2 regions of the Pseudoalteromonas sp. SCSIO 43201 genome follow, and region 1 is predicted to be linked to the other one. Evidence: predicted binding sites of a transcription regulator. Region 1 holds the regulator's gene; the other holds the start of a gene.

The links. Region 1 encodes FliA, which starts transcription of late flagellar genes. Its sites were predicted from a motif close to CTAAAGNTNNNNNNNNNNNNGCCGATA; they were not measured.
Region 2: J8Z24_RS06970 (VC2046/SO_2500 family protein) is a predicted target of FliA. The motif match lies at 15,823-15,849, and genes of this name have one in related genera.

What each region holds. Positions count from the first base shown of each region.
Region 1 covers NZ_CP072683.1:1,418,374-1,431,003, reverse strand. The annotation lists gene J8Z24_RS06135 (ParA family protein) at 1-669, opposite strand, end outside; gene J8Z24_RS06130 (protein-glutamate methylesterase/protein-glutamine glutaminase) at 791-1,936, opposite strand; gene J8Z24_RS06125 (chemotaxis protein CheA) at 2,009-4,216, opposite strand; gene J8Z24_RS06120 (protein phosphatase CheZ) at 4,230-5,003, opposite strand; gene cheY (chemotaxis response regulator CheY) at 5,023-5,406, opposite strand; gene J8Z24_RS06110 (RNA polymerase sigma factor FliA) at 5,449-6,183, opposite strand; gene J8Z24_RS06105 (MinD/ParA family protein) at 6,186-7,046, opposite strand; gene flhF (flagellar biosynthesis GTPase FlhF) at 7,039-8,514, opposite strand; gene flhA (flagellar biosynthesis protein FlhA) at 8,534-10,636, opposite strand; gene flhB (flagellar biosynthesis protein FlhB) at 10,709-11,839, opposite strand; gene fliR (flagellar biosynthetic protein FliR) at 11,855-12,630, opposite strand, start outside.
Region 2 covers NZ_CP072683.1:1,603,285-1,623,455, reverse strand. The annotation lists gene uvrC (excinuclease ABC subunit UvrC) at 1-284, opposite strand, end outside; gene uvrY (UvrY/SirA/GacA family response regulator transcription factor) at 298-948, opposite strand; gene J8Z24_RS07030 (dicarboxylate/amino acid:cation symporter) at 1,170-2,315, opposite strand; gene J8Z24_RS07025 (carbohydrate binding family 9 domain-containing protein) at 2,532-4,826, shown strand; gene cysK (cysteine synthase A) at 4,955-5,923, shown strand; gene J8Z24_RS07015 (substrate-binding periplasmic protein) at 6,040-6,939, shown strand; gene queE (7-carboxy-7-deazaguanine synthase QueE) at 7,199-7,864, opposite strand; gene queC (7-cyano-7-deazaguanine synthase QueC) at 7,988-8,644, shown strand; gene cysB (HTH-type transcriptional regulator CysB) at 9,083-10,060, opposite strand; gene J8Z24_RS06995 (hypothetical protein) at 10,711-11,472, shown strand; gene J8Z24_RS06990 (NCS2 family permease) at 11,774-13,063, opposite strand; gene J8Z24_RS06985 (tetratricopeptide repeat protein) at 13,186-13,635, shown strand; gene J8Z24_RS06980 (hypothetical protein) at 14,116-14,511, shown strand; gene J8Z24_RS06975 (YchJ family protein) at 14,554-15,015, shown strand; gene J8Z24_RS06970 (VC2046/SO_2500 family protein) at 15,267-15,788, opposite strand; tRNA gene J8Z24_RS06965 (tRNA-Tyr) at 15,901-15,985, shown strand; tRNA gene J8Z24_RS06960 (tRNA-Tyr) at 16,011-16,095, shown strand; tRNA gene J8Z24_RS06955 (tRNA-Tyr) at 16,124-16,208, shown strand; tRNA gene J8Z24_RS06950 (tRNA-Tyr) at 16,233-16,317, shown strand; gene J8Z24_RS06945 (DUF2938 domain-containing protein) at 16,364-16,855, opposite strand; gene J8Z24_RS06940 (helix-turn-helix domain-containing protein) at 16,927-17,328, shown strand; gene J8Z24_RS06935 (M48 family metallopeptidase) at 17,339-17,956, opposite strand; gene J8Z24_RS06930 (ion channel) at 18,220-19,200, shown strand; gene J8Z24_RS06925 (HD domain-containing protein) at 19,310-19,951, opposite strand; gene J8Z24_RS06920 (class I SAM-dependent methyltransferase) at 20,151-20,171, shown strand, end outside.

The DNA.
Region 1 (12,630 bases):
TCTAAATTTTGTATCAACAGGAACCACACCCGGCCAAACTGCGTCTTTGTAAGTCGCCAACAATGTTTTATATGCCTCTAAAGATGCCTTTGTACGCTTATCATACATCGTGGGTATTATCGTATACTGGTATTGTTTTTGTTGTGAAGATTGCATCAGCTCCATAGTTCGCATCATTCTATCGAGTCCCTTCAAGGCAAGAAATTCTGTCTGTACTGGGACCAATATTCTCTCACTTGCAGCAAGCGCATTAACCATCAATACACCAAGTACCGGTGGACAATCCAGAATCGCATAATCATACTGATCCGCAATTTTCTCAATAGACTTTTTCAAGATCAGACCCATGCCAGTCTTGTTGCCCATACTCCTGTCTAACGTGGCAATAGCCATAGTCGCAGGAAGGATATCAAGGTTTTCAATGGTTGACGGGCAAAGTGCTTGCAATATCTCTTCCCCCGTCATGCTATTTCCACGTATAAAAATATCGTAAACGCTAACTTCTAACTCTTCAGAATCTATACCAAAGTAATAAGTCAGTGAAGCATGAGGGTCGGTATCAATCAATAAAACACGATGGCCTTGTTCAGCTAAAATACCGCCCAGACTTACCGTTGTTGTGGTTTTGCCCACGCCACCTTTTTGATTTGCTACCGTCCAAATTTTCACTCAATATTCCTTCGCTCATAACGGCCGCATAATGCGGCCTTTATTATACAAACTCAATGTTATTTTTTGTTTTAAAAGTTCGATAATTGCAAGCTTCGGCAACGTAACTTTGCCAGTGGGCTTATTGATTACCCGCTTCCTTGTTAATTCTCGACGCAAAGTCTTGTAACGCAATACTATCTGATGCTAGGCCCGCACTCGCAACCGCTTGCGGCATGCCATACACTACACAGGTAGCTTCATCTTGTGCCCAGATTGTAGCTCCTACCTGCTTTAACATCCTAGCGCCATCTCTACCATCAGCTCCCATACCAGTTAACACAACAGCTAATGCGTCACCACCATATGCTTTAGCGACACTTGCGAAGGTGATATCAACGCTAGGTTTGTAGGTTATTCTCGGACTATCATCTTCAAAAACCTTTAACGTTTTACTGCCACCTCGACTTTCAACCATCATTTGCTTTCCACCAGGAGCAAGATAGGCGACTCCAGGCATGAGTCTATCTCCATGCTCTGCTTCTTTCACTTTAATCTTACACAGGCTATGTAGCCTGGCTGCAAATGCAGGGGTAAATGCGGCTGGCATGTGTTGGATAAGCAGGATCGGATGAGGGAAGTTTGCAGGTATTTGCGTTAGAATTGTTTGCAGCGCAACAGGCCCCCCCGTTGAAGTGCCAATCGCTACTAAACTATATTTTTTCCCAGATGCTCTTGCGGCAGAGGCAGCCGGTGAAGAAGTGGTTGCCGATCTTTGAAAGCTTCTATCTGGCTGAGGCACTGCTGGTCTTAATGTCTCGTTTCGGACTGGCTTTGGCTCTATTGTTCGATTCGAAGTCGAAATACTTGGCCGTGTAAATCGGCTCACTCGACGTCGGCCAATCTCTTTCACTTTGTTCTGTAATGACTTTATCGCCTCTTCGCTGTTTCTAGCAATGTCTTCAAATTTTTTAGGCAAAAAGTCTACAGCACCCGCATCAAGCGCGTCTAACGTTGCACTGGCGCCTTCCCGCGTTAACGACGAAAACATCAGTATCGGGGTTGGCGTCGCTTGCATTATTTGCTTTACAGCGCTTATACCATCGAGTACTGGCATTTCTACGTCCATTGTAATCACGTCTGGACGCAACGAAGCGGCCTTTTCAACCGCCTCTTTACCATTAACTGCAAAGTCTATAACTTTGATTTCACTATCTTTTTCTAAGATTTCACTGACTCGGCGACGAAAGAAGCTCGAGTCATCAACAACTAATACTTTAACTGCCATTGGCAACGCTCTTTTATTTTGCTCTACAGCAGAGCAGTCAAACCGCTCTAGCATTTGACTACGCTTAAAAACTTAAGCGTAGTGTTTTAATAAGTTAGGTACATCTAGGATTAAAGCAATGCCACCATCAGAAGTGATAGTTGCCCCAGCCATACCTGGTGTACCTTGCAATAAGGCATCAAGGGGCTTTATCACCACCTCTTCCTGACCGATAAGGGAGTCAACAACAAAACCCACTTGTTTAGTCCCTATCTGAGCTATTACAACATGACCCTCTGCTTTTCTCATGCTTCGGTCTGCGCCCTTCACCAGCCAATGTTCGAGATAAAACAGTGGTATGGCTTTTTCACGAACAATGATAGTGAGCTGTCCATCAACTACATTGGTCTTTGTCAAATCAAGGTGGAAGATTTCGCTCACTCCCGCAAGCGGTAGTGCGAAAGTCTGCTCTCCAACCACAACCATTAAGGTAGGTAAAATGGCCAGTGTCAATGGAACCTTGATCTCTAATACAGTGCCAACTCCGAGTTCTGACTGTATATTAACAGAGCCATTAAGTTGGGTAATTTTAGTCTTTACGACATCCATACCGACGCCGCGGCCTGAAATATCAGATATCTGTTCTTTTGTTGAAAAGCCAGGGGCAAATATTAGATTGTACGCTTCGGTATCCGACAATCTGCTTGCTTGGTCTGAATCGATCACGCCTTTATTAATAGCAATTTTCTTCAACTTTTCAGGATCCATACCTGCACCATCGTCACGAATGGTCAGTAGAATATGATCCCCTTCTTGAGAAGCTGAAAGTGTCACGGTTCCCATTCTTGGCTTACCAGACGCTTCTCGAACATCTGGCATCTCAATTCCGTGGTCAACAGAATTTCGTACCAAGTGAACCAACGGATCCGCAAGCGCTTCAACTAAGTTTTTATCTAAATCAGTTTCTTCACCTTGTAAAACAAGATTGATTTCCTTTTTTAAGCTTCGAGCAAGGTCTCTTACAACCCGAGGAAAGCGACCGAACACTTTCTTGATGGGTTGCATTCGAGTTTTCATTACAGCACCTTGCAAGTCAGCTGTCACCACATCAAGGTTTGATATGGCTTTACCCATACTCTCACTATTTGTGTTATTCGCCAGACTGACCAAACGGTTGCGTACCAATACCAACTCACCGACCATATTCATGATTTCATCAAGACGTTTTGTGTCGACACGTACTGTTGTTTCTGCTTGTGCAGCTGGCTTTTTAGCTGCAGGAGCTGCGGCCTTTGCAGGCTCTGCTTCTTTTTGAGGCGCAGGTTTTGCTTCGGCTTTAGGAGCTGGTTTAGCCGCTGGCTTAGCCGCCGGTTTTGAAGCTGCTTTCGCTTCAGGCTGTTTGGGTGGTGGCGTTGGAGCTTGCGTTACCGCTTCTTCAGTTGCTTTTGGCGCACTGCCTTTTCCATGTAACTCGTCTAATAAGGCTTCAAACTCGTCATCTGTGATTTCCTCATCGTCTCCACCGTTGGCATTTGCTTGCTCACTGACTTGCGCTGGTGCTTGAGCTTCTTTAGGAACAGGGTCTTCACTGTTTGGTGCCCCGCCAAATTTGCCGACACCGTGTAACTCATCTAATAGATTGTCAAATTCGTCATCAGTAATGTCGCCATCATCACTGCTTGGTGGTGCACTTTCCGGGCTTTCTGTACTGGTCGGAGCGGGACCATTTCCTGAACCATGTAACTCATCAAGTAAATTTTCGAATTCTTCTTCAGTTATCTCATCAATACTAGAACTGGCGTCGCCATCAGTATCGACGTCAAATAAAATATCATCTGCACTAACTTCAGGTACTGGTTCAGTTTCTGCAACAGGTGCTGAAGCGACTTCTTCAACTACCTCGTCCTCAGATGCTGGTTGACTGAGTTTGTGAAGTGTTTCAAGCAACGCAGGATCAGCAGCTTCAGGCTCTTCACGATTTTGGATACAAGCAAACATCTCATTGATTGTATCCAAAGACTGTAAGATAACATCCATCAATTCGGAAGTTACTTTTCGTTGCCCCTGTCGTAACACATCGAATACGTTTTCCGCACCATGACAAGCGTCTACCAGCTCCGTCATGCCCAAGAATCCAGCTCCACCTTTAACAGTATGGAAGCCACGGAAAATCGCATTAAGAAGTTCTTTATCTTCAGGGTTGTTTTCTAGCTCAACAAGCTGCTCAGATAAAAGCTCTAATATTTCGCCTGCTTCAACAAGAAAGTCCTGCAAGATATCTTCATCGACTTCAAAGCTCATACACACTCTCCAACTAGAAGCCTAAACTAGATAGCAAGTCATCGACTTCGTCTTGACCAGAAACCACGTCGTCTCGTGATTCAGCGTCAATAATTGGACCTTCAGGCCCAGACAATTCATCACTGATAGTCTCTGTTGTTTTTATTTCATTTTCATTCGATTTAGTACCGGCCTGTGTTTCGTCTGCTGAACCAAACACAGTAAGGAGATGAATGAGACTATCTTCTACTTCTCGAACTAATTCAATGACACGGCGGATGACCTGACCAGTTAAGTCTTGATAATCTTGTGCCATGAGCACGTTTGTCATCAAACCTTGTAACTCGTCCGTACGTGTTTTCGAAGTCTGCATAAAGCTATCTAGGTCGTGACACAGAGATTTGAATTCTCCGAGCTGAATATCTCTACTCATTAAACGATCCCAAGTTGGCTTTATTTGTGCTAGTTCGTCGGCAAGGTTTTGTGCCAACGGTAAGCTCTCTTCGACAGCGTCCATCGTTTTGTTTGCAGCGCTCTCCGTCATTTCCATGACGTAGTTGAGGCGCTGTTTAGCGTCAGGAATGGCCTCCGTTGTGAGGTCTGCAAGGCGAGTATCCAGCTCAAAGTTTTTCAATGACTCATGTAACTGACGAGTAAGCTTGCCAACCTCTGCAAATAACTCGGATTGCTCTTTGTTAGCAGCCTCTAAAATCAGCTGATCCGCTTTTTCTTGTTCACCTTGCTCTAATAGCTCTACAAGTTGTTTAGCTTGCTCGAGTGTAATTTGAGGCGCAGCGTTTACAGACATAGGCCATTTCCCCTTGCTGTTAGCCTAAGCGCTCAAATACTTTTTCAAGCTTGGTTTTAAGTGTACCTGCCGTAAATGGTTTCACGATATAACCATTAACCCCAGCCTGTGCTGCAGCAACGATCTGCTCTTTTTTTGCTTCCGCGGTTACCATAAGCACAGGAATATGTTTCAACTTTGCATCAGCTCGTATTGCTCGCAATAAATCGATCCCTTGCATTCCTGGCATATTCCAATCAGTTACTACAAAGTCAAACTCCTGATTTTGTAGCATCGGAAGTGCTGTACTACCATCATCAGCTTCTTGAACATTTGTAAAGCCTAAATCTCTTAATAGGTTTTTGATTATTCTTCTCATAGTAGAGAAATCATCAACCACGAGAATCTTCATGTTCTTATCCAAAACTTCCTCCAGTGAGGTTCGAACCCAACTATTTTATGTACTCTAATTTATCCAGTCATTGATTTTAGCTTTTAGCTTTATCATTGCCTGACCGTGAATTTGACTTACTCGAGATTCACTGACATCTAAAATGGCGCCAATCTCTTTTAAATTCATTTCATCGTTATAATAAAGCGACAAAACCATGGCATCTCTTTCTGGTAATGATTTTATCGCATTTACTAAAGACTCGTTAAAACGTTCATTTTTAACGTTATTAAACGGTTTGTCTAGCGCAAAATCGCTATTTGCAGGGGTAATCACATCTTCGTCTACCCCAAGATCCTCAATGCCTATTACTTTGCTTGCATTTACATCATGTAAAATATGATGGTACTCATCTAGAGATATATCAAGTTTTTCAGCGATTTCAGTGTCTTTTGGTTCTCGACCAAGGAGAGATTCGAGCTCAGATATAGTCTCTGCAACCATTCGGCTATTTTTGTGGACAGATCGGGGAGCCCAATCTCCACGACGAATTTCATCAAGCATCGCACCTCGAATACGTATGCCCGCGAAAGTTTCAAAACTGGCACCTTTACTGGCGTCAAAGTTTTTTGTTGCCTCAATTAACCCTATCATTCCTGATTGGATCAAATCATCAAGTTGCACGCTTGCCGGAAGTCGAGCGATTAGGTGACACGCCACTTTTTTGACAAGTGGAGCATGCCTTTCAACCACCTTATGAATATGGTCAGAAGTTTGATATCCCGCAGCTCTGTTGACCGGAGAAGCCATAATCACCCGTTTACAAGTTGTTCAATAAAAAATTCTAAATGACCAGAAGGCTGATGAGGAATTGGCCACTTAGCCGCTCTCGTAGCTAAGCCTTTAATAGCAACAGCTGCAGGAGAGCTTGGAAATAAATCAACGATAGCCCTTTGTCGACGTGATGACTTACGCATATTTTCATCAAACGGTACTGTCGCGACAAGCTCTAGAGCAACGTCAAGAAAACGATCGGTCACTTTTGATAGTTTAGCAAAAAGTTCCTGACCTTCACGCATGCTACGAACCATATTGGCCACTATTTTAAAGCGGTAAACTCCATGTTCTCGACTTAATACTTTAATTAATGCGTAGGCATCTGTAATGGATGTCGGTTCATCACACACTACCACGAGTACGTCTTGAGCGGCACGAGAAAAACTCAACACCATATCCGAAATTCCGGCTGCAGTGTCAACAATTAACACATCAAATTGTGTATTTAGTTCACTAAAAGCTCTTATTAACCCAGCATGCTCTGCTGGAGTGAGCTCAACCATATTCTGAGACCCTGACGTAGCTGGTACAATTTTTATACCTGCAGGCCCTTCAACTAGAATTTCATCTAGTTCACACTCTCCTGATAAGACATGTGATAAATTCTTTTCGACTCTTAGACCTAGCATCACATCACAGTTTGCCAAGCCTAAGTCCGCATCTAAAACAAGAACACGCTGTCCTTGCTGACCCATAGCAATAGCGGTATTGAGCGAAACATTGGTTTTTCCCACTCCCCCTTTTCCGCCGGTCACGGCTATGACTTTTACACCCTGGTTGCTACTTTGACTCATTCTACGCAGGCCACTTGCTTGATCTAAAACTGTGTTAATCATACATTCCTACTGACTCTGACGCTACAGGTACACGTCGAGAGTGCTGTGCTTTTATTCTTTTTAAATACAGTTGCTCAGCCTTTTTTACTAGCTTTTGAGCATTTGCTACACGAATGTCCTCTGGCACTCGCTGACCGTTGGTAAGATACCCTATTGGCAAGCGATTTTGAATCGCTATGCTAATAATCTCACCTAAACTTAGACTTTCATCAAGTTTTGTGAAAATACAGCCACTTAAATTTACTTTTTGGAAGTGTCTTACCGTTTCTTGCAACACGTTCATTTGTGATGTCGCACTTAACACTAAATAACTTCTAATATCAACTCTTGCGCTACGCATAAGTGTATTTAACTGTTCAGTTAAGCGCAAATCTCTTTGACTCATTCCTGCCGTGTCTATTAATACTAGACGCTTATTACGTAAATGATAAAGCACTTCTGCAAGTTCATTTGCATCTTTTACTTGCTTAACTGGACAGCCGATGATTCTACCATAGGTTGCTAGTTGCTCGTAAGCGCCAATTCTGTAGGTATCCGTTGTAATAAGTGCAACTTTATCTGCACCGTATTTTTGCGCGCCCAATGCTGCAAGTTTTGCCACTGTCGTTGTCTTACCTACACCAGTCGGGCCGACCATTGCAAAAACGCCACCTTGACGCAAAATATCATTGTTGGTGGTGTGCATCTGATTTATGACCATATTTAAGAGTGCACTCCACGCCTCTTTTCTTGATACATCATCTGGAATGAAGCATGCCATTTGTTCAGCAACTTCTTTATCAATCCCCATCCCCTCCAGACGGTCTACAAGGCAAGCTCGTGTCGGATCGCGACGCGCCATTTCTTGTTTCATTAGCCCAGATACCTGATGCTCTAGCAGCTGGCGAATTGAGTTCATCTCTTCGCGCATTGCACTCATTTCATCTTTTTTGCTATGAACCTCAGTTAAATCATCACCAAAGCCATTATCGAGGTCATCAGATTCTCCCCACGGCTTCGATTGCTCTGTGGCTTCATCTTCAAAGTCAAAAGATTGACGATGAGTTTGTGGCGCTGACCTGTAAGTAGGCTTCGCCTCTGGTTGCATCTTGCGTTGGTTGCCTAGCATCTGTTCTGTGTCAATGCCTGACTGCGAGAACATAGAGGCAAGCTCTGGTGAGCGAGGACGTGGAGCTTGACGCTCCAAAAGCGCCTCTAAGCTGTCAGCTACCTGAGCTTGCTTAGCTGGTTGTGCTTGACGAGGCTCTGGTCGCACAAAACGCGTTTGTGTTTCTTTTGGTGCACTAGCTCGGCCAGTTGTAGGTTGTTGCACCGGTGCAGCTGTGCGGTCATTATCAATTGCAGCAACAATTTCAACACCATCAGCCAGCTTTTTGTTAGACATGATGACAGCATCTGCGCCAAGCTCTTCTTTAACTTCATTTAAAGCCGTACGCATATCTTTTGCAAAGAAACGTTTAATTTTCATGTTACAGCCCCTTTATCCTCTATTGTCCTACCGAGCTTACTATCTTGATTTGTCTCTCTTCAGGCACTTCTTGATACGACATCACTCGTAAACCTGGGATAGTGTGTTTAACAAACCTAGACAATACACTTCTTAACATACCTGAGGTTAATAAGATGGACGGCTCACCTAGCATTTCTTGGTTATGATGTGCTTCTTTTAATGACTCTTGAAGCCTCTCTGCCAAGCCAGGTTCTATGCCTGCCCCCTCATCACCTGCGTTCTGAAGTGACTGATGCAACATCTGTTCCAACTCAGGTGCCAATGTTATGACAGGGATTTCATCGTCTCCTCCAACAGCATCTTGTACGATTAGTCTACGTAGGGAAATTCGCACTGCAGCGGTTAGTACATCAGGGTCTTGACTGCGAGGGCCATACTCGACAAGTGTTTGCACAATTGAGCGCATATCGCGAATAGCAACGCCTTCATTAAGTAAATTTTGTAATACCTTAACCACCGTAGTCAACGGCAAGATATCGGGTACAAGGCCTTCAACTAAACGAGGGTGACTTTTAGCTAGCATGTCTAAAAGGTTTTGTACTTCTTCATGGCCAAGTAACAATGAAGCATTATTTGTAAGCAGCTGACTGATATGAGTGGCAACTACAGTTGCTGCATCAACAACTGTATAACCAAGAGAATGCGCCTCGTCCTTCTGATCCGGCTTAATCCATACCGCATCCAATCCAAATGCTGGGTCTTTGGTTTCTATGCCCTTAATTGGGCCAAATACTTGCCCTGGATTAATCGCCAATTCGTCACCATGCTTTAACTCACCAGTTCCAGAGCCTACTCCCATTAGAGTAATATTATAAGCATTAGGGTCTAATTCTAGGTTATCGCGAATATGTACTGGTGGTACTAAAAAGCCCAATTCTTGCGAGAGCTTCTTACGAACTCCTTTGATCCTACTTAATAACTCACCACCTTGTGCCTGATCGACTAGTGGGATGAGACGGTAACCAACTTCTAGACCTATTACATCGACAGGTTGAACATCGTCCCAGCCAAGCTCTTTTTGCTCTTGCTGCTGCCCACCTTTTGCCGAAGAGCCTTTCGCCGCTTGTTCTGCCTTTTCAATTTCGGCTTTTTTCTTCTGCTGGCTGGTGTAGTAAGCGATGTAACCCAACAAAGCCCCTAAACCCAAAAAAGCAACGTGAGGCATGCCTGGAACCAGACCCATCGTAATTAAAATACCAGAAGCAATCGATAGTGATTTTTCATTACCAAGCTGACTCTTAAACTGATCGCCCATGTTGTGCGATTCATTTTGACGAGTAACAACTATCGCGGTACCAATAGACAATAATAATGAAGGGATTTGTGCGACCAGTCCGTCCCCGATAGTTAGCATAGTATACACTTCCATCGCACGACCAAAGCTTAAGTCATGTTGGATCATGCCAACAAAAAGACCACCAATAATATTAATTGCTAAGATCACTATGCCAGCAATCGCATCACCTTTAACAAACTTACTGGCACCATCCATCGAGCCATAAAAGTCAGCTTCACGTGTCACTTCATCACGGCGAGTTCTTGCTTCGTCGGCAGAAATAAACCCTGCATTAAGGTCAGCATCAATCGCCATTTGTTTACCAGGCATTGCGTCAAGTGTAAAACGTGCGGATACTTCAGAAATACGGCCTGCACCTTTGGTAATAACGACAAAATTAATGATGATGAGAATAAGGAATACAACCAGACCAACGGCATAGTTACCACCAATAACCACACTACCAAATGCCTCAATTACTTTACCTGCGGCATCACCACCATTGTGCCCTTCAAGAAGTACCACTCGGGTACTTGCAACATTTAATGCTAAGCGCATTATTGTGGCTATCAATAGTACTGCTGGAAACATACCAAACTCTAATGGCTTCATGGTGTAAACCGTCACCAGGAGCACCACCAGCGCGAGTGCTATGTTAAAAGAAAATAAAATATCGAGTAAAAAAGGTGGTAAAGGTAAAATAACCATACCTAATGCAGCTAATACCAACAGAGGTGTCCCCACCCCCTTAGCGTATTCTTTTTTATCTCGATTGAGTTGCTGTAAAACTGCTTTAAATTCCATAACTTAACACATGCAAAAATTTGACACAGATAAATCGATGCAATATGTATTCCAGCTTGAAATCAAGATTAACTAGTGCTTAAGTTCATTAGGTATTGGTAGGTTTTTGCTTAAGGCAGTTGGCCGTTTGCCTTTGCCCTTTTGAAAACGGTTAAGTTGAAAAACGTAAGCTAGCACTTGAGCAACTGCTGTAAATAATTGCTCTGGAATTTGATCTCCGATCTCTGTTGTATGATAAAGAGAACGAGTCAACGCTGGAGATTCAACGATGGGTACATCTCGGCCAATTGCAATCTTTCTTATCTGCATCGCCAATTCATCAACCCCTTTTGCCAGAACAATAGGCGCTCCAGCCCGCTCAGTATCGTATTTTAGCGCGACAGAATAGTGAGTTGGGTTTGTTACTACAACATCTGCATCTGGCACATCCTGCATCATCCGCCGCTGCGACATTTCTCTTTGAGTACGGCGGATCCGGGCTTTTATTTGCGGATCACCTTCGGCGTTTTTATATTCATCTTTCACCTCTTGTAAGGTCATTTTTAGTTGTTTATGATGATTATAACTTTGGTAAGGGGCATCAATCGCGGAAATCACTATCATAGTGCAGCTCAGAGCTAAAAACATCCACGCGATAATCTCTAGCGCATGCTCAATACTTGAGGGGATCTGCTCTATACTTAAATGCAATATTTCATAAAAATATATTTTAATCAATAAGATAGCAAAGCCAGCAACGAGTACAAACTTTAGTATTGATTTTAACAACTCTATTGCAGCTTGAGGCCCTAGCATGCGCTTAATGCCTTTCATTGGTGACATTTTACTGGCTTTTGGTGCCGCAGCCTCCCATGAAAAGTTAAACCCACCAAGCAATGTATTTCCAACCACTCCAGCAATAGCGATAATAAAAACGAACATAGCCATAGGAAACAGTAATTCATCGGCAACATCTGCCCAAACCGCAAACATTTTTGTTGTATCGTACGTTTCATTGCGATTTAACGATAGCATTCTGCCCATTACATTGTAGAGCGCTTTGCCGATCCCTGGTCCATACAGTAACAATGCTATTGCAGAAAATAACAATACAAATGTCGTCCCGAGCTCTTTTGAGCGCGCCACTTGTCCTTTTTTTCTTGCCTCACTAATTTTTTTTGCTGTGGGCTCTTCGGTGCGCTCTTGACCTGAATCTTCTGCCATCTTTTACTTGCACCTCTATACCGTACAACCAATAAGGTTACACATTAGCTCTGTCATTTTTAGCCACTGAAATTCAAATTGTGCTAAAAAATTCCCTAAAGTAGCCCAAATAATTGTTAAACCGGCCACAAGTGTAAACGCAAAGCCGACTGAGAATATATTCATTTGCGGAGCTGCTCGGGTCATAATCCCAAACGAAATGTTGATAACCAGCATAGCGGTTAGCGGAGCCAAGGATAATGCAAGCGCAGTTGAAAACATCCACCCTCCCCAGTTGACAATAAGCCAAAAGTTATCAACTTTCCACCAATTACCAGCAATGGGGAAGCTCTCAAAGCTGTATACAACCATCTGGATCATCATGAGGTGTCCGTTGTAAACAAAAAACAGCAGTGTTGCTAAGATTAGATAAAACTGACTGACCGCAGGTACGCTTAATCCATTGGCGGGGTCGACAACTGACGCAAAACCAAGGCCCGTTTGCATCGCCAATATCTGGCCGGCAATAATGAAAGTATTTAATAATAATAGTGACCCAAATCCTATCGCAATACCTGTTATCATTTCCTGAATAACAACAAAAATCATAGAAAATGAAAATAAGTCGGTAAATTCCGATTTGGGTAAAGCGGGAACGACTGCAAATGTAATAACAACGGCAAGCGCAAACTTGATCCGCGCGGGAATACTTTGTGCTCCCAACCCTGCCATTACCATGATCATCGAGCTTATACGCACCAGCGGCAGCAAAAAGTCGCTCAACCACTGCATGATCACTGCAAAGGTAAACT
Region 2 (20,171 bases), 190 kb from region 1:
AGTAAGATATTATATCGAGGCTGATATTTTTTGATTAGGTTGTTTTCTAGTAATAGCGCCTCTGTTTCTGTGTTTGTCAGGGTAACTTCGATACTCGCTATATTTCCGACCAATACCCTCGTTTTACTGTCGATGATATTCGCCCGAAAATAACTTGAAACACGCTTTTTTAGGTTTTTTGCTTTGCCAACATAAATAACCTGACCATCCACATCATACATGCGGTATACGCCAGGCTCTGTCGTTAATGTCTTTAGAAAAGATTGAGAGTCAAATACTGTCATTTAAAAAATGAACTTAGTGATTGCTGTCAATATCTATCATTTTATGGCGGATCGCTAGGTGGGTTAACTCTACATCACCGTTAACATTGAGTTTTTCAAACATTCTATATCTATAACTATTTACTGTTTTAGAACTTAGGTTTAAACGGTCTGCTATATTTTGCGCTTTTTCACCTTTTGTGATCATAAGCATTATCTGTAATTCTCTTTCAGATAATGATTGGAACGGATTTTCATCATTTCGACCACTAAATTGAGCAAGTGCTATTTGTTGCGCGATTTCAGGTGCGATATAACGCTGTCCTGCATTAACAGCACGAATGGCGTTAATCATTTCATCTGGCCCAGCTCCTTTGGTCAGGTAGCCGTGCGCACCTATTTGCATCACTTTACTTGGAAATGGATCCTCACAATGTACAGTCAGCACAATCACTTTGACATCTGGACAATAACGGCAAATCTTTTTAGTCGCTTCCAATCCACCAATACCGGGCATGTTCATGTCCATAAGTACTATATCAGGCTCGCTTTGGCGGCAAAAAGTTACAGCTTCTTCACCTGTTTTAGCCTCTCCGACAACTTTAAAACCACGCACATCATCTAAAATGCGTTTTATGCCAGTCCTGACAAGTTCATGATCATCAACTAAAAGCACATTAATCAATGGCACACCCTCTACATATATTTTAATAAACGGAGCAAAGCAACCTATTACTTCACTTCCTGAAGCATGAGGTTACCACATATTTTTTAAAAGCATAACGATAGAAACAAGAGAAAAATACAATTTTGATATGAAATAACTAAATTGTTAAGAGCTGAAGAAATGTTTGCATATAATTTAAACACCGCTATCGATTTTAATAGCGATAGCGGTGTTTTTGATTAATCTTTTTTGGAAAATTTGTCGACCCAAAGCGCAATAACGCCGTCACCAGTCACATTACATGCAGTACCGAAGCTGTCTTGAGCTAAATACAAAGCAATCATTAATGCGACAGCCCCTTCATCGAATCCAAGCATCGATGTTAATAGTCCTAAAGCAGACATAACAGCGCCGCCCGGTGCCCCAGGAGCAGCTATCATGACGATCCCTAACATAAAAATAAACGGCAAAATTTCAGTAATTGACGGCACAACCATCTCAGGTGATAGCAGCATCACAGCCATGGCACAGGTCACTATCGTAATTGTAGAGCCTGACAGGTGGATAGTCGCACACAATGGTACAGTAAAATTTGCTACTTCATCATTCACGTTATTTGCTTTACTCGCACGCAGTGATACAGGAATTGTCGCAGCACTCGACATGGTTCCTATCGCTGTAAAATACGCAGGCAGCATATTTTTTATTAGCTCTATGGGGTTTTTACCCAGCAAGACACCACTTGCCAAAAACAGCACGCTAAGCCATAACCAGTGCATCACGATTGCTGCTAACAGCACAATACCGAAAGTGCTTAAGGTATCGAAAACAGTTCCTGCTACCGCCATTTCAGCAAACACCCCAGCAATATAGAATGGCAAAACAGGGATAATCACTTTGGCAAGCAACATGTCAATAACATCCCTTGCTTCGTCAGTGACCTGCTTTAAATTACTCAAGCCACACTGGCTCATCGCGATACCAAAAATAAAAGCGCTAGCCAGAGCAGTCATTACCCCCATCAGCGGTGGGATTTCTATATTGATGAAGCTCGTAAGATGAGACTCCTCAACAACTTGATAAGCAACTCCACCTTCAAAAAATGGGATAAAGGCATTAACGAGTAAAAATGCCAAAGTTCCGGCAATAACAGTAGAGCTATATGCAAAACCTACTGTTTTACCCAGAAGATGACCCGATCCCTTTGGTAAGCCTGCTATGCCAGAGGCGATAAAAAACAGGATTATCAGAGGAATTGTAAAATTAATGAGTTGCCCTATGATGACTTTAAAAGTGTATAACAGCTCGACCAACACTGTTGGCATGTAAAGCCCTGCCAACATACCAGCAACGATACCCGCCACTAGCTTTAATACGAGAGACATAGATTACTTCCTAGCATATTTTTAAAGACGCTGTTTTAACATGTTTTTGACCCATTTTGCTATTAATTCGATAGAGATAAACTAATTTGTACATTTTATGTATACTGAGTAGCTATCTAACGTAAATAATTGCAACCCAACGAAAACAAATTGTTTCTCTTTATTGCATATCATCTAATAAGCAGTATTCAGTCTCTGTAATCTACTTTTGTCCTTATGTTAAAAGCTGTAACCTGCTCATTCGCTGCACTTTTGTTGTCTATGCCAGTATCCGCCTTGAACACCAATCAAATCCCATTTATTCAACAGGCTGCCAAAATCGATGGGCTCATTGATGATAATGTCTGGCATCAAGCGCTAAAAATTGATATCAACAACGTCACTTGGCCGTATGAAAATGAAAAGAGTCCAGTAAAGACAAGAGCCTATATCTATGAAAACGGTCAATCACTATTCGTTGCTTATGATGCAAAAGATCCAAACCCAAACTTGATCAGGGCATTTTACAGGGATAGAGACAGGGCGTGGGAAGACGACTTAGTCGGGATCAAAATAGACTCCTTCAATAACGCACAAAGCGCTTATCAGTTTTTTATCAACCCTCTTGGAGTACAGCAAGATTCAATTGAAAATGAGCTGACAAAAAGTGAGAACGGCTCTTGGAATGGTATATGGGATAGTGCTGGTACAATAAACGAAGATGGTTTTATAGTAGAAATTGAGATACCACTGCGTGTACTTAATTTTAGTAATTCAACTGGTAACAAAACCATGGCGATGGAGTTTCTACGATTTTTTCCTAGAAATGAACGACTACGGATCTCTAGCATGACACTGCAACATGCAAATCCCTGTTGGATTTGCCAAATGCCTAAATATCAAGGGCTAGCCAAAGCGAAGCAAAGCAGTGATATCGCGATCATTCCCACTTTAGTCGGTAATAGCCAAGAAACTCGCGATATTGAACAAGGCAAAGCAAAACCATGGCAAAAAGAGCACAATATTGAGCCTGGCCTAGACATAAAGTGGGCAATCACCCCCGACACTACTCTCAATGCAACGCTAAATCCTGACTTTTCCCAAGTTGAAGCTGACACTGGTCAATTAAGTGTTAACAATAGTTTTAGCTTATTTTTTCCCGAAAAACGCGCTTTCTTTTTGGATAACTCAGACTATTTCTCATCACACCTAAACCTGATCCATACACGTAACATTTCAGCACCTGACTACGGAGTAAAGTTAACTGGCAACAAAAGCGGCCACACTTTTGCTGGCTTTATTACGAATGACGAGCAACTCAATGTTGTCATTCCCGGAAATCTGGGCTCTCGTGTGGTCTCATTGGAACGCAAAAGCGAAAACATGGCACTTAGATATCGTCGTGACGTAAATAAAGCTTTTTCATTTGGGCTTACATCAACAACGAGGCAGAGTGAAACATACAAGAACCAAGTGGCAAGTTTTGACGCAAAATATAAACCAACGAAAAGTGACTTATTTGAGTTACAACTGTTTGGTTCTGATACCCAATATGACCAACAATTTGTAGATTACCTATGTGACAGCACTCTTGCTAACTGTGATTTAACAGAAAGCGTACTACGCGTAACAGATGATGATGCGCGTGGTGTAGGCTACTACCTAAATTATGAACATAACCAAAAACACTGGAAAGCATTCTCAAGTTATCAGTCACGCGATGCTGCCGTAAGAACAGACATGGGGTTTATCACTCAAGTAGATTTCAATAAGTTTGTATTTGGAGGAGAGTATCGCTGGTATGGCACTGAGCAAAACTGGTGGAATCGAGCAAAATGGTATGGTGATTGGGATATTTCTCATAATGAGAACGGTGAACTACTAGAAAAGGAAGTGCAAACTAATTTTTCAATTAATGGACCACTCCAAAGCTTTATTGATTTCGGTGTGGAACATAGAAAGCGTACTGGATTAAGACATGACGAAACCCGCATAGCGATTGATGGTAACACCAGCTTATTCACCGAAAACTCGCAATGGACTTATTTGGAGCTAAAGCCAATGGCTGGTATCTTTGCAGGGTTAAAGCTAAGTAAAAGTAATCGCGTTGATTTAGCGAATAACAGACTTGGCGATCTAACTTTTGTTCGACCCGTTATTAACCTCAATATTGGCAAGCACTTCGAACTTAGGTTTCGACATACCTATGAGAAAATGAATGCTGAAGGTGCTGATGTATATTCAGCCAACTTAACCGATGTCAGATTAACTTATCAATTTAATAGAAATAGCTACTTACGGTTGGCCATCGTCAACACTAACATATCGAGAAACCCCAATAATTATATCAATGAAGTTGACGCAACCTATAAGAGTCTAAGTACGCAGCTACTGTACTCGTACAAGTTAAATCCTCAAACGGTATTCTTTGCAGGTTATTCTGATCATGGGTTCCAAGATGATGATTTATCTAAAATCATTAAAGACGATAAGCGTATTTTCATGAAGTTTAGTTATGCCTGGTTGATGTAAAAAAGCACTCTTAAATAACAATTGGCTATAAGCAAAATTGATATATCTTATAGCCAATCTTTCCTTTTATTTTGTGAAATGCGCAGTAAAGTGATGGAATACAAGCAAACCTAGATTAGGGAACACAAATGACTAAAGTATACTCAGATAACAGTCTCACTATCGGTAATACGCCTTTAGTAAAAATTAACCGCGTTTCTGGTGGTAACGTTTACGCAAAAGTTGAAGCGCGAAACCCAAGCTTCAGCGTAAAGTGTCGTATTGGTGCTTCTATGATCTGGGAAGCTGAAAAATCTGGACTATTAACGGAAGGTAAAGAGCTAATTGAGCCTACTTCAGGCAACACAGGTATTGCATTGGCTTTTGTTGCTGCTTCACGAGGCTATAAGTTAACATTAACGATGCCAAATACAATGAGCCTTGAACGTCGTAAACTGTTAAAAGCACTTGGCGCAAACTTAGTACTCACTGAGGGTGCAAAAGGCATGAAAGGTGCTATCGAAAAAGCAAATGAAATCCAAGCAAGTGACCCTGATAAGTACATTCTGCTTCAACAATTTGAAAACCCAGCAAACCCTAAAATCCACTTTGAGACGACAGGTCCAGAGATTTTTGAAGCGCTAGAGGGCAATATTGACTACTTCGTCGCAGGCGTTGGTACTGGTGGTACAATCACGGGGGTTTCTCGCTACCTTAAAAATGAAAAGGGCTTACATGTTAAATCAATTGCAGTCGAGCCTTCTGACTCACCTGTGATAACACAGACATTGGCAGGCGAAGAAGTTAAACCCGGTCCTCATAAAATCCAAGGTATTGGCGCAGGTTTCATACCTGGCAACCTTGACCTTGAGCTTATCGACGGAGTCGAGTTGGTTTCTAACGAAGACGCTATTGCCATGGCTCATCAGCTAATGAGAGATGAAGGGATCCTTGTTGGTATTTCTTCTGGCGCTGCACTTGTTGCCGCCAAGCGCATTGCTGAATTACCTGAAAATGCAGATAAGAATATTGTTGTTATATTACCAAGTGCCGCAGAGCGCTACCTTACCAGTCCTCTATTTGCAGATACATTCTCTGAGCAAGAACTAGTGCAATAGGTAAACAGCGGTATATATCAAAATAAAGGGGCCTAGGTGCCCTTTTATTTTTTAAGTTGTTCCTTTTAATTCCCTTCACTACACTTTAGCTATCTTTTACTTTTACGGTTTAGATCATGGTTAGAGCCTTCATTCTTGTATTTCTTTTCTTTCTAAACAACAGCAGCTACGCCGAGAATTTGAATGTAGCCTACTTTAAAGAGGGACAGTTTAGAATTGTTGCAGGTGAGAAATATCAAGGTGGCTATCTATATAATAAAAAAGCCAAAAAACCTCTCATTCACCTTGTTACACTCGATTGGCCACCATACATCGGTGCGGATCTGTGTAATAAAGGATGGGCTTTTCAATTTGCGGTGGCCGTTCTGACAGATTTAGACTATCAAGTTTTTGTTGAGTTTTTACCTTGGGCACGAGCAGTAAGAGCCGTTGAAACAGGCAAAGCCGATATTCTCTTTCCTGAGTATTATATTGAAGATTCAGCGCCATCGGATAATCACAAAGACAAAACTCGTCGAGAGTTACTCGCATTATCTAACGCATTTCCTGGCGGTGAGATTGGGTTTCTTAAACGCCGTGGTGAAGAAGATAGATTTGATGGTAACTTAAATTCAGTCAAGAATGAGCTCATCGGGGTGGTCAGAGGTTATCAAAATACCCCTGAGTTTGATGCTATGATGGACAATGGTGAGTTTATTACTGTTGAAGCTGTAAACGACTTACAGCTTGTAAAGCTGCTAGTTGGAAAGCGTGTTAACTTGGTGATCGGAGATCCTAAAGTCCTTAGATTTACGGTTAACTATTCTGATTTACCGCGTTCAGAAAAAATAGAGTTATTGCGAAATATCGAAAATGTTACTCCCCCAATTCAGTACAACCATCTCTATTTTGCATTGAGTAAGCAAAAACCCCATTGGCGTGAATTACTTAAGGACATAAATCGCAACCTTTATCAATTCGAAAATAGTGGTGAAACACAAAGGATGATCGATATGGTTAGTAGTGAATGCTATTAATACTAGTAATTTATTAAAAGCAAAGTCATTGGTATGGAGACTTAGCTAACTAGCAGCTTCCGTGCTATCAAAAAACAGTTGATTATCATCGTAAATTTGAAGCCAAAGTCTTTTAATCACTTTGCTCATACCAAAGAGCCTACACATTTTGTAGTCAAATCAACACCAATAAATGCCTAATTAGAAGTATATTCACGTGATATGTGTCAAACTGACTGTTATGGATTGCTGCTAGTTAACCTGTACTCGGGGTAATTAGTTAGTTAATACCAAGGTATTTATGAACTTGAACAGACAGACGCCAGTTTTTTGCCTTACAGTTGTCAATCGCCAACTTAGTCGCTTTTGCTTTTTGACTAATAGGTTGAAGATAAACTAACTTAGGCTCAATATTAGTGTCTTTAAATAATCGCTCTAACTCTTCAATGTGCTTTTGCATCGCGACAGGATGTTTAATCTCATCTGCTCGAGCCATCGCGCTTGGCAACACTTTATAACCGCCACGCATATTAATCTTTGGCGATACTGTCACCCATGTCTCTTTAGGGGCTAAAATTTCGAAAGTGCCACTGGTCTCGATTTGTGTGCTATACCCTTTATCATGAAGCAAGGTACACAATGGCCTCAAATCAAACATGCAAGGCTCACCACCGGTGATAACAACATGCTTTGCTTGATAGCCTCGCGATTCGAATGTAGCCAAAATATCATCGGCGCTGGCATTTGCCCAAAACTCTGAATCTGCCTTTTTTTCAACTGTTTCGCTTAAGGAAACGATGAACGTATCGTTTGTTTCCCATGTTTGTTTTGTATCGCACCATGAGCAACCTACGGGACATCCCTGTAAACGGAGAAAGATCGAAGGTGTACCTGTAAAGCTAGCCTCCCCCTGAATTGTTTCGAATATTTCGTTAACCTTGTACAAAATGGCCCCGTGTTTAAGATAAAATTGTCGAAAATTACCGCTAGAAAATTGTTATTTACCCAGCGGCCGTGTAGTATATCGCGCCCTGAAGTAAACCTCTATCAAAATCGAGGCAAAACACCTATGAGCGAAAAAGTTGTCGTAATTTATTCTGGCGGAATGGATTCTTACACCGTATTAAACAAGGCCGTCAACGAGGGGCATGAAGTCTACGCATTATCTTTCAATTATGGTCAACGACATGTAAAAGAGCTACGAGTCGCCGCGAATGTTTGTAAAAAGCTTGGCGTCGCTCATAAGGTTGTTGATATTTCAGCGATAAACCAATTGCTAGCAGGCTCGAGCTTAACCGATGACATAGAAGTCCCCGAGGGACACTATGAAGAGGAAAGCATGAAGAGCACAATTGTGCCTAATAGGAATATGATTTTACTCTCTCTTGCTGTTGGATATGCGGTTTCTTTACAGGCGAGTAAAGTATTTTACGGTGCGCATTCTGGTGATCATGCTATTTACCCGGACTGCCGTCCTGAGTTTGTCAAAAAAATGGATGATGTTTGCCGCATCGCAAACTACGACGCTGTTGAAATCGTGAGCCCGTACCTTAACAACTCGAAGATTGATATTTTAACAGACGGACTAGAGATGGGATTAGATTACGCTGACACTTGGACATGTTACAATGGACGTGAGAAAGCCTGCGGAAAGTGTGGAGCATGTCAAGAGCGCCTTGAAGCGTTTGAGCTTAACAATGCTACGGATCCTCTCCCGTACGAGTAACCATCTTTATGAAGGGGAAGCACAAAGTATTTAAGTGACTTGAGCCCCCCTTCGCTACACGCAACTATAATAAAAAAGCTTGCTTCGTATTTTCAAAAACAATACGAAAAACACTGCCCTTCCCTGTTTTACTCGTAAGTTGAAAAGCAGTGTTCAGTGTTATACCGATTAGTCTTAATACTTGTTCAATTTGAAGGGTCAAATCTGACGCTGACTACGTTAAAAATTTCTTTTTAGAACAACTAAGTAGCAAAATTTTGACCTTACCTATACCTTGGCGTGAGCAAGACGCGGAAGCGAAGTTATCGACAAGGCTTTCTCGCCTCAAAATACATCACTTAATTAAGACAATTGGTATAAATGAGCACGAGCATACCTTATTTGCGCTAATTACAGATCCTGCAGCCAAGTATAAGCTTTTATGCAAGGTCAGGTGCATTACTTAACCGGTAATGTAACGCCTTCAAATAGCTTATCAATATCATCCTGATTGCGTAGTAAACTTGCCCGCTCAACAACATCCTTTGTTAAATGTGGAGCAAACCGCTCAATAAAGTCATACATGTACCCCCTTAAAAAACTTCCCTTTCTAAAGCCAATTTTTGTGGTACTAGCTTCAAAGAGGTGACTGGCATCGATACAAACTAAATCGCTGTCTGACTTTTCATCCAATGCCATAGAGGCCAATACACCTACCCCCAACCCCAAACGAACATAGGTTTTTATTACATCAGCGTCTGTCGCAGTAAACACGATATGTGGCTCTAATCCATGTGCATTAAATGCTTTATCAAGCTCAGAGCGACCTGTAAAACCGAAAACATAGGTGATCAACGGGTACTTCGCTACATCTTGAACCGTCAATGCTTTACCTTTTTGTGCCAATGGGTGATCTTTAGCGACCACAATACTTCGATTCCAATGGTAACAGGGTAACATGACCAAGTCGCTATATAAGTGCAAAGCTTCCGTCGCAATCGCAAAATCAGCATCGCCCCGGGCCGCTGCATCAGAAATTTGCTGAGGTGTGCCTTGATGCATGTGTAAAGATACCGCTGGGTATTTTTGCATAAACCCCTGTATAACCGGAGGCAACGCATAGCGAGCCTGAGTGTGCGTTGTCGCGATATTTAACTTTCCTTGATCCGGCAAAGTATGTTCGTTTGCGACCGCCTTAATTCCCTCAACTTTACTCAAAATTTCGCGCGCAATATTAATTATTTCATTTCCCGCCCCAGTTACATGTGTTAGATGTTTGCCACTGCGGCCAAAAATTTGTACACCCAACTCATCCTCGAGCATACGTACTTGCTTCGAAATACCTGGTTGAGAAGTATATAAGCTTTCCGCCGTTGCTGACACATTTAGGTTGTGATTCAACACTTCGACGATGTATCTCAATTGTTGTAATTTCATATTGCTTTTATTCTTATGATCTCTATTAAGTCGGGTATCAGCCAATGGCTGACTTATATAAGTTTGCTAAGTTTAGCGTATAGTATTGTTGTTCGCCCACAACAACACAGTGCACGTGCTTGGCTTTTCGGTCAGTCGTAAGGACCATTGCTTTGTCATAACTACGTAAGGTGTTAATTCACAAACTGAAAACGGCTAGTAGTTTTAAAGCGGATATCACCTCTGCGTCGGTTTAGAAAATATACTGTTTTACCTTATTGGGCTTTGATACCAAGTCATTGCATGAACATTTAATGTAACGAAATCAAATGCTATTAGGATAAAACGACACGTTAACATTTTAAACACTTAAGCTCTAGGCTAGCATATTTGCTTATAATGAGGTAGACGAGGAGGTGTAAATATCTTTATTTTCCTGTTCAATTTTGCTTTTCGTTTTCTGGGCACGCTCAGAGTCTTCAAACGCCCTTTGTTTAGTGTTCAACTATATTTTACTAAAATTAAGCATGCGCGTTAGCATCAGCTATACTAAAAAATGATGAATTCCTTATCTTTTTTTTCGTTGAATTGTCGTAAACCTGTTCAGAATAGTAAGAATTCATGTAAGATAAAAAAATTAGACTGGTTGTTTGCATGAAAGAGATTTCAGTATGTTTGTTTCGATTATAATAATGTTGATTGTTGCACTTATCGTCATAGCTGTGTGGGTGAGCGCAATCCAGCAACATAAAGAGAAACAAGAAGCAGAGAGGCGCAAGGAGCTTGCTAAGCAAAAGCGCGTAATAGAAGAAGCCGAAGACGTCATTATGAATGGCAGTAATATCCCGATGTCTGAAGCGATGATTCGGATTATTCAGCGTCGAGTGCACGATGCACTTGCGGCGATGGTGGAGTTGTCGCCAACATCAAAAGAGTTAAAAAGTCGATTACACGAGTCTCAAGAGCGTTTAAACTCTACACCTGAAAAGACCGCAGACTCTGATACTATTGCCCTACCCGATAACGACAAACAAATTATCTCTTTAGTCCAAGGGATAAAAAAGCTGCGTCAGTTACTTCGCTCTGAGCACAGTAAAGGTAAAGTTGATACGCAGCTATTTGTAAATGAAGATCGGAGGCTTGAGCGCTTTCAACTGAGAATAAATGTAGAAAGTCAAATCAAACGAGGCCTCTCAGCACGTACTGCAAACATGGTCGGTTCTGCTAGGCAATACTTTGAAAAAGCATACGCGACAATATGTGCAGTTTCACATAACGACGAATATGTAAAAGAAAAAAAAGCACAGCTTGAAAGCTATTTGGAAGAGATAAGTAGCGAGCTTAGAGCCTCTAACGCATCGGCTGTGAAAAAGAAAGCAGAACAAGAACAAGATGATTTAGACGTTTTGTTTGCGCCTAAGAAGAAGTGGTGATCCCAGAGTTTTAAGTAAAAGGTTGGCAATCCAGCCTTTTACTAATAAACCTGAGCTTCTGATAATTAATACCTTTCTAGCAGCCAGTTAGCGCTGACTGCGTTAAATTCACTTCTAACAGCCAACTAGTGGTGCGTAAACTCGCCTTGTCTATATAATGTAGCTACCTTAGCGGAAGCGATGTTTTCCCTAAAACTCTCAGGTCTAGACAAGGAACAAAACTAAGCTGTGCTCTAGCAACAATGAATTAGCTCATTCCTTATCCTAACCTCAAGTTAATTAGTTATATATTGCGTGTTGGTTATGTCACTGCAAACTTGATAATAAACAAAAAGGTCAATATCCAGACACTGATACTTATTTCATTGGCTTTATTACACATCAATTTTACCGCTGTATAGGAAATAAAGCCCAATGCGATGCCATGAGCAATAGAAAACGTCAGCGGCGTCATTAACAACACGACACTCACAGGTATAGCATCACTCATTTCATCCCAGTTAATCAGCTTTAAGTTTTGCAGCATCAAGACAGAAACATACAATATTGCCCCGGCAGTCGCATAAGCAGGAACCATTTGAGCTAAAGGCGCAAAAAACATCATTAACAAAAAGCATAAACCAACAACAACGGCAGTTAAGCCTGTACGCCCGCCTACTGAGACTCCCGAGACCGACTCAATATACGATGTTGTCGTTGACGTACCAAGAACCGAGCCGGCTATTGTTGCCGTGCTATCGGCAGAAAGCGCTCGACCTAAACGCGGCATTCTGCCATGTTCATCAGACAACCCCGCTTTTTGAGTAACTGCCACAAGTGTGCCACTGGTATCAAATAAATCTACGAATAAGAATGCAAAAACAACACTTAGCATTGAGAGCTCAAAAATTCCGCTTAACTCTAACTGCATATAAGTGGGCGCTATACTTGGTGGTATATCTACGACTCCATGGTAGTCAACCAAGCCCATCCACCATGCAATAACGGTTACTAGCAAAATGCTAATCAAAACGCCGCTTTTAACTTCGCGATACATCAACGCTGCGATAACAAAGAAACTCGCAATGGCTAATAAAGGTCCAGGAGAGGTAATATCACCAAGTTGCACTAAGGTGGCAGGACTGGCCACAATAATTTGCGCATTTTTAAGCGCTATCAAGGCCAAAAATGCGCCAATACCAGCTGCAATCGCGCGTTTTAAAACGAGAGGTATTGCTTGAATTACCCATTCTCTTATTTTGAATATACTCAATAACAAAAAAAGGCAGCCAGACATGAAAACGGCACCTAAGGCACTTTGCCACGTGTATCCCATGCCAAGTACTACACCATAAGTGAAAAAAGCATTTAACCCCATACCTGGCGCTAATGCCAATGGGTAATTAGCCCATAACCCCATGATAAAGCAACCAATTGCAGCTGCGATACAAGTTGCCACAAAAGCAGCGCCATGATCCATACCTGCTTCTGCAAGCATTGCTGGGTTAACAAAGACAATATAAACCATGGTGACAAATGTCGTTAAGCCTGCGATCACCTCCGTTTTTACATTGGTGTGCATGGCTTGTAGTGAAAATAAGCGTTCGAGCATAAGTATAATTTACGGTTTAGAGGAACAAGTGGTTGGATTTTAACACGAATCACTTTAAAACTCGGACAAATTAGTTAAAATTCAGCTACACTCTGCTTATAAATATTATTGCGAATATAGATATGGATCAAAACAGCACTGATAACTCAGCAAATCATGATTTAGAGCAGCAGCTGCTGAATGTGCTTGAATTTGTCACTTCACCATTAACAGCAGATGCAAAATTTCCAGATACCCTTGATAATGCACAAGCGCTGAAGAAAGGTTTATATTATTTAAAAGAAAAGTCCTTTCCACTTGCAGCAAAGTGGCTACGTTTAGCAGCCATGTCGGGAGAATTAAAAGCACAGTTCTTTTTGGGATTACTATTTATGAAAGGTCAAGGCGTTCCACCTAGTCCGTTTCATGCAGCAGCATGGCTTACTCTGGCAAGTAGCCAAGGTCATAAAGGGGCTGAGCAAGTACTACAGGATGTGAGAAGGTTTCTGACAACTAAACGCTATCGCGATGCCCAATGTTACGCGGCAACGCTTTACGAACAAATTCATCAACTTCAGCATATAAGCCGCTAGCTATTGCAAACGAACTCACTGACTCACGCGCCACAGTGACGGTTTCAAATGCGTCATACTAAGAAACAGTCACTGCAAAATATCTAACACTTTAACCTATGTTGTCTGTCGTACACCCACCGTTATTACACGTCCGTAGAAACAATTTGACTGACTTAATTGATATTTTGGCATCCACAAACATTAGCAATGTAAAACACAATAGACTTATTATATCTTTATTTTCAGATGGTTAATACTTCAACAGCTGAAACAAGAGAGTCAATTAAGAGTTATTTAAAAACTATAAGTTACCTCTTTGCATATCCAAACCACTGATTATTGAAATAATCTAAGGTTAAATAAAAAAGCTTGCGTTCGACGCATTGAACTTGGTGCTGCCTGGGTAGAGTTGTCTAAAAAATTCACAATTGTTCTTGCATTAAACAACTGTATAAACTACTGTATACATATACTGTATAAATAGCCAGTAAGTTAACTATGTTACGTACCGACGCATCTCTCATCGCAACACCTACTACGTACAATGCAGCAAATCGCATAAATGAAGTGTGGGTAGAAGATGAAATTACCGCAAGTCTTGCGCTACTAAAAGTCTTACATACATGCCAAAACAAGCATGCTTGGACATTGCTCATCGCTCCGGACAACGTACCTAACAAATCTTTACTAGAGAGTGGTTCTGTTGATACGAGTAAGCTACTAGTGATTAGGAAAAAACATATTTATGACCTTGAGTACGTGCTTAAAAGTGCTATCAGCAACGGAAACTTTGCGTCGGTCGTATTGTGGAAAGACTTTTCATCAGCGAAGGCAATCAAAGAGATGCAGCTTCCGGCTTCTGATGTCATAATCCATTGTTTTCAAGGTATGTAAAACGCTACAATAGCGAGACATAACCTCAGATAAAATGTCACTATGTTTTGCTATTGCAACTCTTCTACTTCATATTCACAATGTTGTGAACCCTATATAACTGGTGTAAAAACCGCAGAAACACCTCAAAAATTAATGCGCTCTCGCTACAGTGCGTATTGTGTTAAAGATGCAGATTACATCCATAATACATATAGTTCCGCAAAACGGCCTGATAATAGTGTTGGAGATATTGCTGCTTTTGCAGACTATGCCAAGTTCATCAAACTTGAGGTGCTCGAAGAAATAGCAAATGAACCATCGGGAGTTGTTGAGTTCAAAGCATATTATATTGCTGAAAATTGTCTCTATACCTTACATGAAAGGTCAAACTTTATCGTTGAACAAGGAGCATGGAAATACGTTGACGGTGAGCTTTATGACACACCAGTTACTAAAGTTGGGAGGAATGACCTTTGTCCGTGTGGTAGTAATAAGAAGTACAAAAAGTGCCATGCCACTTGAGCAATCTCAGCCCCGCGTATTTGCCTCAGCTTGCCATAACCCTATAATGATGAGTCTTATTGCATGCTCAAGCTGACCTATTTGAGTTAAAAATAGTGGACGCACACCAATTGTCTTAATCAAGAAAGCTATTTTAAAGTAAGGAAATATTGTCGATAACTAGGCTATTTTATTGGTATTGATGCTGGTGCGGTAAAATAAGGGCAAAATGTACAAGGTGGTGTGAACAGATCCGCGAGATTTCACAGAGCTTAGGCACTAGTACGCAGCATTTCTTGCATTCCCCCCGCTGCGACCTGATCATAAAATGCCGCAGCATCTAGTTGTTTGTCTGCCACAAGCGTGAGCTTACCCAACGATTTAGCAAGCCTATTTTTAGCTGCAGGTTCAAGGTTTTCAACAACTTCCAGTGGAATATGTTTTTTGTCATTTCGCGCTGCAAGAGGCTCGGGGTGTAAGTTTTCTTTCAGCCTGAATGTTGTCATCGCACCAGAAGCAATGAGCTGTGCATTATGCTGCCCAATAAGCATATTGTACTGTTCAGAAGCAAGGGGTTTTTGAGGGCCAATTTCAAATTGCCTTTTTAACGCTGCCTCGGAGCTGTCTTTCTCACTTTGTTCGGATTTTGGTAAATGAAATTGGCTAAAATCTAGTGCGTCTGTTGATAACATAGACAACAGCATTGCAAAGTCAGCTGAACGCGTTTCATGAACACAAACGTTCAACGCTGATCCTAGTTGCGACTCTGAGATTAAAATGCCATCAATTTGCATGTATTCCAACCGATTATTTTACCGTTTAAGAATATATCGACATTTTTCAGAAAAACTTTAGTACTTTTCTTTACTTCGAAAAAAACTTTGTTATTATCACCGCCGTTGTTTAGGAGGGGTTCCCGAGCGGCCAAAGGGATCAGACTGTAAATCTGACGGCTCTGCCTTCGCTGGTTCGAATCCAGCTCCCTCCACCATCAAACAACACCTACAATTTGTTCAGGAGGGGTTCCCGAGCGGCCAAAGGGATCAGACTGTAAATCTGACGGCTCTGCCTTCGCTGGTTCGAATCCAGCTCCCTCCACCATTGACAAATTGTAACGCTTTAAAAATATGGAGGGGTTCCCGAGCGGCCAAAGGGATCAGACTGTAAATCTGACGGCTCTGCCTTCGCTGGTTCGAATCCAGCTCCCTCCACCATTTTTCAAAGCATATCTCCATCTAGGAGGGGTTCCCGAGCGGCCAAAGGGATCAGACTGTAAATCTGACGGCTCTGCCTTCGCTGGTTCGAATCCAGCTCCCTCCACCATCCATTCAAAAAAGCCTTAGCAAAATTAAGAATATATTGCATAACTTCAGAATGAAGTAAGAGCAATTGTACTGAAATACATCCCAGCACCAAAAACTAGATGCGTAGCTAACGTTTTTACTCTCGCTTTTTGTGGGTTAGGTAATTTAGATGCCGCGATCCCCATTCCAAAGCATGGCTGCATAATGAAATAGGGAAAAACAGTTGTTAACGCACCAAAAGCCAGAACAGACCAAAGGTCTGGATTATAAACCCAAGCCTTTCCTTGATATACAAGAAATAAAAATACAAAAACCACCCCAGTTACATAATGAACCAACCATCCCAGTATGGTTTCTCTTGCAATAGGCGCACTTCGAGCAATTCCATTATGGCTCACTTTTCCTTTTAAAAAGTGCCCAACCCATCGACCGAGCAAGGCATAGTCCAATCGCGCAATCGCAAATATTCGCATTAACAGAGCACCGTATATGTCCATAACAATTGTAGCGCCAATGCCAATAACGGATGCGAGTAACAAAATTTCTAGTTTTTCCACGTTTTCACTCCTTATTTTGATCTTTCCACGCTATCCTACAAGTTAAAGCTAACTTTAAGTCAAGGTAATTGATGGATATCAGTGCGGTTGTAAAAGAGTCAGGGCTACCTGCGTCTACACTTAGGTATTATGAAGAAAAAGGCTTGATCCGCTCTATTGGACGGCAAGGTTTAAAACGTGTTTTTGCACCTTCAACTGTTGAGCGTCTAGCATTAATCACCTTAGCCCGTAATGCAGGCTTCTCGTTAGATGAAATCGCAACAATGTTTACGCCACAAGGCGACATCGATATAGACCGCGTAAAGTTACAAAAGAAAGCAGAAGAGCTGGATAATACCATCAAGCATTTAAGCGCTGTTAGGGATGGACTTTACCACGCAGCAAAGTGTCCAGCTCCCAGTCACTTCGAGTGCCCGACATTCAAAAAGCTATTAGCAAGAGCCGGAAAAGTTAGACCAAAAAGACGAGATTGATATGAACAAGTTAATTTTCAATCATTAATGCTCTGCCATGCTCCTTAAGGTATTTACGTGCATCTTGGTACTTTTCACCGTAGTGGATATTTACCAAACTCCAGAACGAGGAGTTATGCGCCATGACATGATAGTGACACAGTTCATGTACCACGACATATTCAATGACCCATTTGGGTGCACCAACCAATAAGGTATTAAATGCAATTACTCCTTTTGAGGAAAAGCTTCCCCAACGGCTTTTGTATAGTCTTATTTTTAAAGTATCAAATTGAGCATTAATATCAGGTTGGTACTTAGCGATAGCCATATCGAGATAGTCACTTAATGTCATTTCCAATAACTTTAAAAGCTCACCCCAACTATCTTTGCTCTCATCTAAATTCAATGTCTTTTTATCAAAGTCGATAAATGAAAGCGCCTGCGCTTGTTTGATGATCGTAAACTTATCACCAAATATTGCTATTTTGTTCGTAGTAAGAGGCCTATTCTTTGTATGCTCAACGCCCTGCGCCAATTTTGATGCAATCCAATCTGATTTACTGTTTACCCAGCTATAAAGCCATTGTTCACATATGTGCTCTGGTGCATAAACTATGACCTTACCTGACTTTATTTTTATGGCCACGGTCTTACGTTTTCGGCTTTTTTTTAACAGATATTGCAAGAAATTAGACTCTCTGCTGTTGAAAGCGCGTAGTATAGTATGAGTTAGTCACTAAAGTCATTTCACTGACCTAATTGACACAACAACGCTTCGCTTATTCAGCTCTTATGGTTATCTATAAATTTCTAACACACTAGAAATTGGAAAGATTTTTAGTCAAATCACCGTAAATATTATTTTTTGCTGCTACGCTTAGTGAAAAGGTACTTTAGATTAGGCAACCAATGGCTGAAAAACCTACTTGCCAATATGTGTCACCTGAGGGAAAGAAGTGCAGTGAAATAGATATGGGCTCAGGTTACTGCTTTTGGCATGATAATAAGTTTGATAAAAGCGGCTTAGAGCTGAGTCAAAAGCTTGAGCGTTATGCAAAGCGTGGCGGACTGCTGCAAGGCTTGGAACTGAAGCGAGCAAATTTAGAAGGACTCAACTTAGTAAACTTCGAGCATCATCACGGCTATGATTTATCTTACAGCAACTTTTACCGAGCCAACTTAAAAGGTGCTCACCTTTTCAATAACACCATGAAGAATGCTTCTCTCATGAAAGCTGATCTTAGAGAAGCAAGTCTCCACTGCTGCAACCTAGAGAACACTAACCTGCTGGGCGTAAAACTAGAAAATACACGCATAGATAATATGGAGCTTGGAGAGCAATTATTACAAGAACAGCAAGCGTTAGAAGCCCGTAAAAACCGAGCAACGGAGGAGGCTGAAGATTTGTTTTTACAGTCTGAAGAAATCTATCGCTTGCTGCGCAAAGGTGCCGAAAACCAAGGGCTTTTTGAGATGGTTGGGCGCTTTACGTATAAAGAGCTACGTATGCGCCATGCGCAATACCCTAGATATTCAAAGCGTCACCTAATATCTAGTTTCGTTGATCTATTGTGTGGCTATGGTGAAAAGCCAGAGAACGTTATCCGCTTTAGCCTTGGGATGATAATCACCTGTGCGTTTTGTTATTTCTTGTTCGGTGTTTCTTTCCAAGATCAAATCATGCAGTTAAATTTAACCAACAGTTTATCAGATAATGTCACAGCACTACTCAATAGTTTTTATTTTAGCGTCGTCACTTTTACTACATTAGGCTATGGCGATATCACACCTGTGGGAATTTCTAGGCTGATCGCTGCAATCGAGGCATTTACTGGAAGCTTTTCACTTGCATTATTTGTGGTGGTCTTTGTTAAAAAAATGACCAGATAGGTGGTCTTTACGACCCCATTAGTATAATGGTATGCCAGCCAATACAATAATTGGCTGGTTATCAGATATAGTTAATAGAATCAGAGGCTACTGCCGCTTAAGCGCTTAGCTAGCGAGTGATTTCTGATTGAAGCTGCGCTAGGAAATCTAACATGTATTGAGTTCGACGCTCAGCTTCTTGATATGCAGATTTTGTATGCATATTATCTTTGATGTGTAACAACTTAATGAAAAAGTGATCTAAGGTGTATTTACTGTCATCCGCCACTCTTTGTGTGCAAAACGGATCATCAATATGATAAAGATTTCTAGCGATTGCACCACCCACTTTCATACAGCGGCTAATACCGATAGCACCCAGTGCATCCATACGATCAGCATCTTGAACCACTTTTGCTTCGAGTGTTGTGGGCGCAACGCCCGCGCTAAAACTATGCGCGACAATTGCATGATGAATTGCGTCGAGTTTAGATGGATCATAATTCAATGAGGCCAAAAACTGTATCGCCTTGTCCGCCGCCAGCTTTGAGGCAAGCGGTCTATCAGGATGATTTTTTGCAACTGCGACACAATCATGCAGCCAAGCTGCTGGGATCACTACAGCAGGATCGGCTTTTTCACCGTCACAAATTAATTTAGCCACGTGCACTACACGCTTGATATGGGAGAGATCGTGCGCTGTATCTGCACAAGGCGTTGTCAGCATGAACGCTTCACATGCTTGTTCTAGTTCTGGTATTTTCAGTGTCATTAAGCTCAACTTTTATCTACTTTCTATCAAAACGGTTTTGCTTTTCAAGCCTTATATTTGGTTTGACTCATGAAGTAAATCATACGCTATATCAATTTGCTAAGTACAAGCATTCAATTAGGTGAGTGGAGATTACTCATTGTATGTTGCCACACCCTTCTCTAAAATGGCAGGTATCAAGAAAGATTAGAGAAAATTTATGACTTGCGCGTTATACCTG